One region of the Streptomyces sodiiphilus genome, then DNA from elsewhere that is predicted to be linked to it. Evidence: predicted binding sites of a transcription regulator. Region 1 holds the regulator's gene; each other region holds the start of a gene.
The links. The regulator HrcA, encoded in region 1, represses chaperone genes, less so after heat shock. The targets are predictions, from matches to a motif close to TTNGCACTCNGNNNNNCNGAGTGCNAA.
Positions count from the first base shown of each region.

Region 2: groL (chaperonin GroEL) is a predicted target of HrcA. The motif match lies at 1,475-1,501, and genes of this name have one in related genera.
Region 3: ABD299_RS11580 (FmdB family zinc ribbon protein) is a predicted target of HrcA. The motif match lies at 1,481-1,507, and genes of this name have one in related genera.

Region 1 is NZ_BAAAMJ010000043.1:38,128-41,397, reverse strand. It holds gene ABD299_RS18755 (16S rRNA (uracil(1498)-N(3))-methyltransferase) at 1-483, opposite strand, end outside; gene dnaJ (molecular chaperone DnaJ) at 557-1,690, opposite strand; gene hrcA (heat-inducible transcriptional repressor HrcA) at 1,691-2,707, opposite strand; gene ABD299_RS18740 (MBL fold metallo-hydrolase) at 2,894-3,270, shown strand, end outside.
Region 2 is NZ_BAAAMJ010000003.1:82,618-85,887, forward strand. It holds gene thrC (threonine synthase) at 1-449, shown strand, start outside; gene ABD299_RS01735 (MoaD/ThiS family protein) at 446-721, shown strand; gene ABD299_RS01740 (cold-shock protein) at 1,156-1,359, shown strand; gene groL (chaperonin GroEL) at 1,628-3,256, shown strand.
Region 3 is NZ_BAAAMJ010000020.1:100,750-104,019, reverse strand. It holds gene ABD299_RS11585 (potassium/proton antiporter) at 1-1,403, shown strand, start outside; gene ABD299_RS11580 (FmdB family zinc ribbon protein) at 1,517-1,852, shown strand; gene ABD299_RS11575 (S-methyl-5'-thioadenosine phosphorylase) at 1,849-2,700, shown strand; gene ABD299_RS11570 (RcpC/CpaB family pilus assembly protein) at 2,844-3,270, shown strand, end outside.

The sequences.
Region 1 (3,270 bases):
CACCTCCTCGGTGGTCATCGGCCCGGTGATCCGGGGGAAACGCAGCCGACGCGCCTGCTTGCCCGCCTCCCGGGCGGTGCTGCGCCACTTGGCCAGGGACTTCTCCCCCCGCTCGCCCCTCCAGCGGGTGACGCAGCGGGACGCGGACCAGGGCACGATGGTGTCCACCCCGGTCTCGGTCATCGTCTCCACGGCCAGCTCCCCGCGGTCCCCCTTGGCGAGCGCCTGCACGACGGTGACCGAGGGGCGCGGTTCGGGTTCCCGCCGCACCTCGGTGACCTCGACCGACAACCGGTCCCTGCCCTCCACGGCGGCCACCGTCCCGAAGACTCCGGTGCCCTCGCCGTCGGTCAGCACGATCTCCTCGCCGGCCCGCAGTCGCCGCACCGACACCGCGTGCCGGCCCTCGGCGCCGGAGAGCACCGGCACCGCGCCCGGCCGCAGCCCGGCCAGCTCCCCGTGCACGAACACCGGCGCCGTCACACCGCGCTCCCGCACCGGCCGGCGCCGCCGGCCTCACTCGTCACTGTCCGCGCTCCCGCGCCCCGCCCGGCCGTCACCGGCCGTTGAAGGCGTCCTTGAGCCGGGAGAAAAGGCCCTGCTGGCCCGGCTGGAACTGGCCCAGCGGGCGCTCCTCGCCCCGCAGCTCGGCCAGCCGGCGCAGCAGTTCCTCCTGCTCCGCGTCCAGCTTCGACGGGGTCTGCACCTCGACATGGATCACCAGGTCGCCGCGGCCGTTGCCACGCAGGTGCGTGACGCCGCGGCCGTGCAGCGGGATGGACTGGCCGGACTGGGTGCCGGGCCGGATGTCCACCTCCTCCACCCCGTCGAGCGTCTCCAGCGGCACCTTGGTGCCCAGGGCCGCGGCCGTCATCGGGACCGTGACCGTGCAGTGCAGATCGTCGCCGCGCCGCTGGAACATCGCGTGCGGGGTCTCGTGGATCTCCACGTAGAGGTCGCCGGCCGGGCCGCCGCCGGGGCCCACCTCGCCCTCGCCCGCCAGCTGGATGCGGGTGCCGTTGTCCACACCGGCCGGGATCTTCACCGTCAGCTTGCGACGGGAGCGGACCCGGCCGTCGCCGGCGCACTCCGGGCAGGGGGTGGGCACCACAGTGCCGAAGCCCTGGCACTGCGGGCAGGGCCGGGAGGTCATGACCTGGCCCAGGAAGGACCGGGTGACCTGGGAGACCTCGCCCCGGCCGCGGCACATGTCACAGGTCTGCGCGGAGGTACCCGGAGCGGCGCCCTCGCCGTTGCAGGTGTTGCAGACCGTGGCCGTGTCGACCTGGATCTCCTTGGTCGTGCCGAAGGCGGCCTCGTTGAGGTCGATCTCCAGCCGGATCATGGCGTCCTGGCCACGCCGGGTGCGCGACTTCGGCCCGCGCTGGGCAGCGGTGCCGAAGAAGGCGTCCATGATGTCCGAGAAGTTGCCGAAGCCGCCGCCGAACCCGGGACCGGCGCCCGCCGCGGCGCCCCCCATCGGGTCCCCGCCCAGGTCGTACATCTGTTTCTTCTGCGGGTCGGAGAGCACCTCGTAGGCGGTGTTGATCTCCTTGAACCGCTCCTGGGTCTTCGGGTCCGGATTCACATCCGGGTGCAGCTCCCTGGCCAGCCGGCGGAACGCCTTCTTGATTTCGTCCTGCGAGGCATCACGCTGAACGCCCAGGACCGCGTAGTAGTCCGTCGCCACCTAGTTCTCCGCGAGGATCTGTCCGACGTACCGTGCCACTGCGCGCACCGCTCCCATCGTTCCGGGGTAGTCCATGCGGGTCGGACCCACCACACCGAGCTTCGCGACCGCCTCGTCCCCAGAACCGTAGCCGACAGCGACAACCGATGTGGACGTCAGCCCTTCATGGGCATTCTCGTGCCCGATTCGTACCATCATGCCGGGGTCCTTCGCCTCCCCCAGCAGCTTCAGCAGCACCACCTGCTCCTCCAGTGCCTCCAGCACCGGCCGGATGGTGAGCGGGAAGTCCTGCCCGAAGCGGGTCAGATTGGCGGTGCCGCCGATCATCAGCCGCTCCTCGGTCTCCTCCACGAGGGTCTCCAGCAGCGTGGACAGCACGCTGGAGACGGTGCCGCGGTCCTCCGCGTCGAAGGACTCCGGCAGGTCCTGCACCAGCTGCGGGACCTCCGTGAAACGCTCGCCGACCACCCGGCTGTTGAGCCTGGCGCGAAGATCGGCCAGCGAGGACTCGCCGAAGGGCGCCGGGCAGTCCACCATCCGCTGCTCCACCCGGCCGGTGTCCGTGATCAGCACCAGCATCAGCCGGGCCGGGGCCAGCGAGAGAAGCTCCACATGGCGCACCGTGGAGCGGGTCAGCGAGGGGTACTGCACGACCGCGACCTGCCGGGTCAGCTGGGCCAGCAGCCGGACGGTGCGGCCCACCACGTCGTCGAGGTCCACCGCGCCGTCGAGGAAGTTCTGGATGGCCCGCCGCTCCGGCGAGGAGAGCGGCTTGACCCCGGCCAGCTTGTCCACGAAGAGCCGGTAGCCCTTGTCCGTGGGCACCCGCCCGGCGCTGGTGTGCGGCTGGGCGATGTACCCCTCCTCCTCCAGCGCCGCCATGTCGTTGCGCACGGTGGCCGGAGAGACCCGGAGGTTGTGCCGCTCGGTCAGCGCCTTGGAACCCACCGGTTCCTCGGTGCCCACGTAGTCCTGGACGATCGCCCGCAACACCTGGAGCCTGCGTTCGCTCAGCATGCCGCGCACCTCCCGTCCGGCCGTGTCGGTCGTTCCCGCACTGGCACTCCGGATTGGCGAGTGCCAGCTTCCGGACCAGTGTACGGCCGGGTAGCACCGGTACGGAATGACTGGTGGCCCCGAAGGTACCGCGCGCGGGCCCGCCGCAGGAGGCGCCGGGGGTGTGGTACGGCTAACGTCGCCCGCATGGAGACCACGTGGGAAGAGCTCGCACCCGGAGTACTGCGCCTGCGGCTGCCGGGCTGGGACGAGACGGTCGGAGCGGTCGCGGGCCCCGAGGGGGTGCTCGTCGTCGACGCGGGCCCGACCCTGGACGAGGGGGAACGCGTCCGCCTGGACCTGCGCCGGCGGCTGGGGCTCCCGGTCACCCACGTGGTGATCACCCACCCGCACTTCGACCATGTGCTGGGAGTCGGCGCGTTCCCGGGCGCCGAGGTGTACGGAGCCGCGGGGCTGTCGGAACTGCTCGCCCGGGACCGGCCCCTGCTGGTGGAGGACGCCGTCCGGTACGGCGTGGACCGGCGGGCCGCGCAGGAGGCCGCCGACGCGATGATCCTGCCGCG
Region 2 (3,270 bases), on a different contig from region 1:
ACCGCCCCTACCGGATCTTCGGCGCCCAGGCGGAGGGCTGCTCGCCGGTCTCGCAGGCGTTCAAGGCGGGCCACGACGTGGTCCGCCCGGTGCGTCCGGACACCATCGCCAAGTCCCTGGCCATCGGCAACCCGGCGGACGGCCCCTACGTGCTGGACATCGCCCGGCGCACCGGGGGCGCCGTGGAGGACGTCACCGACGAGCAGGTCGTGGACTCCATCAAGCTGCTGGCCCGCACCGAGGGCATCTTCGCGGAGACGGCCGGCGGGGTGACCCTCGGCGTGACGCGGAAGCTGATCGCCTCCGGGGCGCTGGACCCCTCGCTGACCACCGTCGTCCTCAACACCGGGGACGGCCTGAAGACCCTGGACGCGGTGGCTCCCACCAGCGGGCCGTCCGCGGTCATCCGTCCGAACCTGGATTCCTTCCGAGAGGCTGGCCTGGCATGAGCGTCACTGTCCGGATCCCGACCATTCTGCGCGCGTACACCGACGGCCGGGCCGAGGTCACGGCCGAGGGCGCGACGCTCTCCGAGGTCCTCACGGACCTGGAGAAGAACCACCAGGGGATCGGCGCCCGGGTGCTGGACGACACCGGCAAGCTGCGCCGGTTCGTCAATGTCTACGTGAACGATGACGACGTCCGGTTCGCAGACGGCCTGGACACACCGACTCCGGACGGTGCCGGAGTGTCGATCATCCCGGCGGTGGCGGGGGGCTGACACCCGCCGCGCACCGCGCCGCATCCCGGAACGCCCCGGGCCCCGCGACGGGTCCGGGGCGTTGTGGTGCCCGGGGTCCGGGGCGTCCGGGGAGGGCGCTAGAGTGGGGGCATCCCCCACGCACTCGCGTCATCGCCCCATCATTTCGCGACACTTTTTCGCGCTCGCGCATGCGCCGATTTGCCGGTTTGGCGAAGTTCGGCCCGCCTGAAAGATTCAACCTTCACATAATTTGCGCATTATGCACCCTTCGTGCCCGTCAGATTTCTCGTCGGTATGACCTGTTGCACTCGGCGTCCGTCCAGATACATTCAGCGGCGGTCGACGCGTTCCGGCGCACACCCCCTCCAGCCGGCTCGGGGGTGGGTCTGAGGGCTGACCCGGGTCCGCGGAGTGCGGCACTCGTGAAAGGGCCAGCAATAGGGGAGTAAGGAATGGCTCAGGGCACCGTCAAGTGGTTCAACGCGGAGAAGGGATACGGCTTCATCGCGGTCGACGGTGGTGCGGATGTCTTCGTCCACTACAGCGCGATCCAGATGGACGGCTACCGCACCCTGGAAGAGGGTCAGCGGGTCGAGTTCGAGATCTCGCAGGGGCAGAAGGGTCCCCAGGCCGACATGGTCCGGGTGGCAGTCTGACGCACCGGCCGCACCGCAGTCATCGGCAGGGCCCGCACCCGGGTGGTGCGGGCCCTGCCGCGTGTCCGGCCGCCGGGGCGGCTTGCACTCTCACCCGGGGAGTGCTAATCATGGGTTAGCACTCTGAGGGTGAGAGTGACAGACAGGACCGGTTCGGTGAGGCCGGCGGTGCAGGGCGGGGAAGGACTCGTCCGGCTCGCGGGCCGTCCGTCGCGGGCGCCAGCGCGGTCCGGAGCAATCCACCCCTGTCTCTGGGAGGACCACTTCAATGGCCAAGATCATCGCGTTCGACGAGGAGGCGCGGCGCGGCCTTGAGCGCGGGATGAACCAGCTCGCCGACGCTGTCAAGGTCACGCTCGGCCCCAAGGGCCGCAACGTCGTGCTGGAGAAGAAGTGGGGCGCCCCCACGATCACCAACGACGGCGTCTCCATCGCCAAGGAGATCGAGCTCGAGGACTCCTACGAGAAGATCGGCGCCGAGCTGGTCAAGGAGGTCGCCAAGAAGACCGACGACGTCGCCGGTGACGGCACGACGACGGCGACCGTCCTGGCCCAGGCGCTGGTCCGCGAGGGCCTGCGCAACGTCGCCGCGGGTGCCAACCCGATGGCGCTGAAGCGTGGCATCGAGGCCGCCGTGGAGCAGGTCTCCGAGGCCCTGCTCGGCCAGGCCAAGGAGGTCGAGACCAAGGAGCAGATCGCCTCCACCGCCTCCATCTCCGCCGGCGACACCCAGATCGGCGAGCTGATCGCCGAGGCGATGGACAAGGTCGGCAAGGAAGGCGTCATCACCGTCGAGGAGTCGCAGACCTTCGGGCTCGAGCTCGAGCTCACCGAGGGCATGCGCTTCGACAAGGGCTACATCTCGGCCTACTTCGCCACCGACATGGAGCGCATGGAGGCGGAGCTCGAGGACCCCTACATCCTCATCGCCAACTCCAAGATCAGCAACGTCAAGGACCTGCTCCCGCTGCTGGAGAAGGTCATGCAGTCGGGCAAGCCCCTGCTGATCATCGCCGAGGACGTCGAGGGCGAGGCGCTGTCCACGCTCGTCGTCAACAAGATCCGCGGCACCTTCAAGTCCGTGGCCGTCAAGGCCCCCGGCTTCGGTGACCGCCGCAAGGCCATGCTCGGCGACATCGCCATCCTCACCGGTGGCCAGGTCATCTCCGAGGAGGTCGGCCTCAAGCTGGAGAGCGCCTCGCTGGACCTGCTGGGCCGTGCCCGCAAGGTCGTCATCACCAAGGACGAGACCACCATCGTCGACGGTGCCGGCGACAGCGACCAGGTCCAGGGCCGGGTCAACCAGATCCGCGCCGAGATCGAGAACTCCGACTCGGACTACGACCGCGAGAAGCTCCAGGAGCGCCTCGCCAAGCTGGCCGGCGGCGTGGCCGTCATCAAGGCCGGTGCCGCCACCGAGGTGGAGCTGAAGGAGCGCAAGCACCGCATCGAGGACGCGGTGCGCAACGCCAAGGCCGCCGTCGAGGAGGGCATCGTCGCCGGTGGTGGCGTGGCCCTGCTGCAGGCTTCCTCGGTCTTCGAGAAGCTGGACCTGGACGGTGACGAGGCCACCGGTGCCGCCGCCGTGAAGCTGGCCCTGGAGGCCCCGCTCAAGCAGATCGCGGTCAACGCCGGTCTCGAGGGCGGCGTCGTCGTGGAGAAGGTCCGCAACCTGACCCCGGGGCACGGCCTGAACGCCGCGACCGGCGACTACGTCGACATGCTCGCCGAGGGCATCATCGACCCCGCCAAGGTGACGCGCTCCGCGCTGCAGAACGCCGCCTCCATCGCGGCGCTCTTCCTCACCACCGAGGCCGTCATCGCCGACAAGCCGGAGAAGGCCGCGGCCGGCGCCGCGGACCCGACCGGCGGCATGGGCGGCGGCATGGACTTCTGACCTCACCGAGGTCG
Region 3 (3,270 bases), on a different contig from region 1:
TCGGCATCGCCCTCGGACAGGACGGCCTCGGCATCCCCTTCGACGACGCCGAGCTCACCCAGGTCCTCGGCTACACCGCCCTCATCATCATCCTCGCGGAGGGCGGGCTCACCACACGCTGGTCCGACATCCGCCCCGCGGTGCCCTCGGCCGCGGTGCTCGCCACCGCGGGCGTGGGCATCAGCGTGGCCGTCACCGCCTCGGCGGCGCACTATCTGATCGGGCTCGACTGGCAACTGGCACTGCTGATGGGGGCGGTGGTCTCGTCCACCGACGCCGCGGCGGTGTTCTCGGTGCTGCGCCGGGTGCGGCTGCCCAAACGGCTCAGCGGCGTGCTGGAGGCAGAATCCGGCTTCAACGACCCGCCCGTCATCATCCTGGTCGTCACCTTCGCGACGCTGGACACCGTGGGCCCCTGGTATGTGATCTCCGGCCAGATCGCCCTCCAGCTGGCCATCGGCCTGGCCGTGGGCCTCGCCGTCGGCAAGATCGGCGAATTCGGACTGCGCCAGGTCGCACTGCCCGCCGCCGGCCTCTACCCCATCGCCGTGCTCACCCTCACCGTGCTGGCCTACGCCTGCGGTTCGATGCTCCAGGGCAGCGGCTTCCTGGCCGTCTATGTCGCCGCGCTGGTGCTCGGCAACGCCCGGCTGCCGCACCGGCCCGCCACCCGCGGCTTCGCCGAGGCCCTGGCCTGGGTCGCCCAGATCGGCCTGTTCGTGCTGCTGGGCATGCTGGTCACCCCGCACCTGCTGTGGCCGGACGTGCTGCCGGCCGTCGTCATCGGGCTGGCACTGTCCCTGGTGGCCCGGCCGCTGTCGGTGGTGCTGTGCACGCTGCCGTTCCGGATGCCCTGGCGGGAACAGGCACTGGTCAGCTGGGCCGGGCTGCGAGGCGCCGTGCCGATCGTGCTGGCCACCATCCCGATGGTCAACGAGGTGGACGGCAGTGACCGGATCTTCAACATGGTCTTCGTGCTCGTCGTGGTCTTCACCCTGCTGCAGGGGCCGACCCTGCCCTGGCTGACCCGGATACTGGGCCTGCATTCGCGCGACGAGTCGGCCATGGAGATCGACATCGAGTCCGCGCCGCTGGACCGGCTGCGCGGCCACCTGCTGTCCGTCAGCATCCCGCAGAGTTCGCGGATGCACGGCGTGGAGGTGGCCGAGCTGCGGCTGCCACAGGCGTCCTCGGTGGTCCTGGTGGTGCGGGAAGGGACCAGTTTCGTCCCCGAACCGACCACCGCCCTGCGGCGCGGCGACGAACTCCTGGTGGTGGCGACCGACCCGGTGCGGGACGCGGTGGAGCGCCGGCTGCTGTCCGTGGGGCGCGGCGGCAAGCTGGCCGGGTGGCTGCGTGGCGGGGGCGGCAGCACCGCGTACCGGGCCCCGGGACGGAAGTGAGCAGGACCGGCCGCGGCGCACATCACCGTCGCGGCCGGTGGACTTCCGGCCGGGGAATGTTGCACGATGGAGCGTCGTTAGCACTCACCAGCGAAGAGTGCCAGGAGGATCACGTGCCGACGTACCAGTACCAATGCACCGCCTGCCAGGAGGGCCTGGAAGTGGTGCAGAAGTTCACCGATGACGCGCTCACCGAGTGCCCGAGCTGCGCGGGGCGCCTGAAGAAGGTGTTCTCCGCCGTCGGCATCGTCTTCAAGGGCTCCGGCTTCTACCGCAACGACAGCCGCAACGCCTCCTCCGGCAGCAGCCCCGCCTCGGGCGGCTCCGCGGACAAGAAGGCGGAGAAGAAGACCGCCGAGAAGACGTCCGCGGGCGGCTCCGACTCCGCCAAGAGCGGCTCCGGCACGTCGTCCTCCTCCACGAGCACCGCCGCCGCCCCCGCCGCATGACGGCGGCCGACGGCAGCGACGGGCGGGCCGGGATCGGCGTCATCGGCGGCTCCGGGTTCTACTCGTTCCTGGACGACGTGACGGAGATCACCGTCGACACCCCCTACGGCCCGCCCAGCGACTCGCTCTTCCTCGGGGAGATCGCCGGCCGCAAGGTCGCCTTCCTTCCCCGGCACGGCCGCGACCACCGTCTGCCGCCGCACCGGATCAACTACCGGGCCAACCTGTGGGCCCTGCGCTCGGCCGGCGTCCGCCAGGTGCTCGGCCCCTGCGCGGTCGGCGGACTGCGCCCGGAGTACGGCCCCGGCACGCTGCTCGTTCCCGACCAGCTGGTGGACCGCACCAAGGGCCGGGAGCAGAGCTTCTACGACGGCGAGCCGCGCCCCGACGGCGTGACCTCGAAGGTCGTGCACATGACGTTCGCCGACCCCTACTGCCCCACCGGGCGCGCGGTGGCGCTGGCCACCGCCCGCAAGCAGGGCTGGGAGCCGGTCGACGGCGGCACCATGTGCGTCATCGAGGGCCCGAGGTTCTCCACCCGCGCCGAGTCCCGCTGGCACGCCGCGCAGGGCTGGTCGGTGGTCGGCATGACCGGGCACCCCGAAGCGGTGCTCGCCCGCGAGCTGGAGCTGTGCTTCACCTCCCTGGCCCTGGTCACTGACCTCGACGCCGGGGCGGAGACCGGCGAGGGCGTCTCGCACGCCGAGGTCCTGGAGGTCTTCGGACAGAACATCGGCAGGCTGCGCGAGGTGCTCTTCGACGTGGTCGCCGGCCTGCCGCAAGAACGCGACTGCCTGTGTGCCGGGGCGCTGCTCGGCCAGGAGACGGGCGTCGAGCTGCCGGAGTAGGGCGACATCCGGCGGCAGACCTCCCGGGACTCCTGAAACTCCCGGGACGCTTGTGGCCCGCGCGGGTGACCGCGTCCTCCACAGCCGCCGGGTTGTCCACAGGGCCCGGCGGCCCGTGCGGCTCCACCGGCAAGCTGACCGGCATGGATACCTCAGCCGTGCCCGGCCCCCTCGCGGCCCCCGCCGCGCACCCCGCTGCCCCGCCGTCCTCCCTCCCGCCCGCGCCGCACCCGGTACCCCCCTTTCCTCCGGTGCCTCCCGGCGGGCGGCGGCGGGCGCTCGGGCGGCTGCGCCGGACGGCACGCCGGGCGCGGCTGCCCGCCGTCGCCGCGCTGACCGCCGCGGCCACCGCTCTGGCCGTGCAGCAACCGCGCGACCCCGCGGCCGGAGGGGCCGTTCCGGGCCCGGAGTCCGCCCCCGGCGCCTCCCCCGCCGCCGGTGAACGACCCGCCGCCTCCGTCCCCCGGGAGCCCCGGCTGCTGGCCGCTCCGGTACGGATCGCGGACCCGGAAGCGGCCCGCCTGCTGTCACCCGGGGATCACGTCGATGTCCTGGCCGGACCCGCGGGCG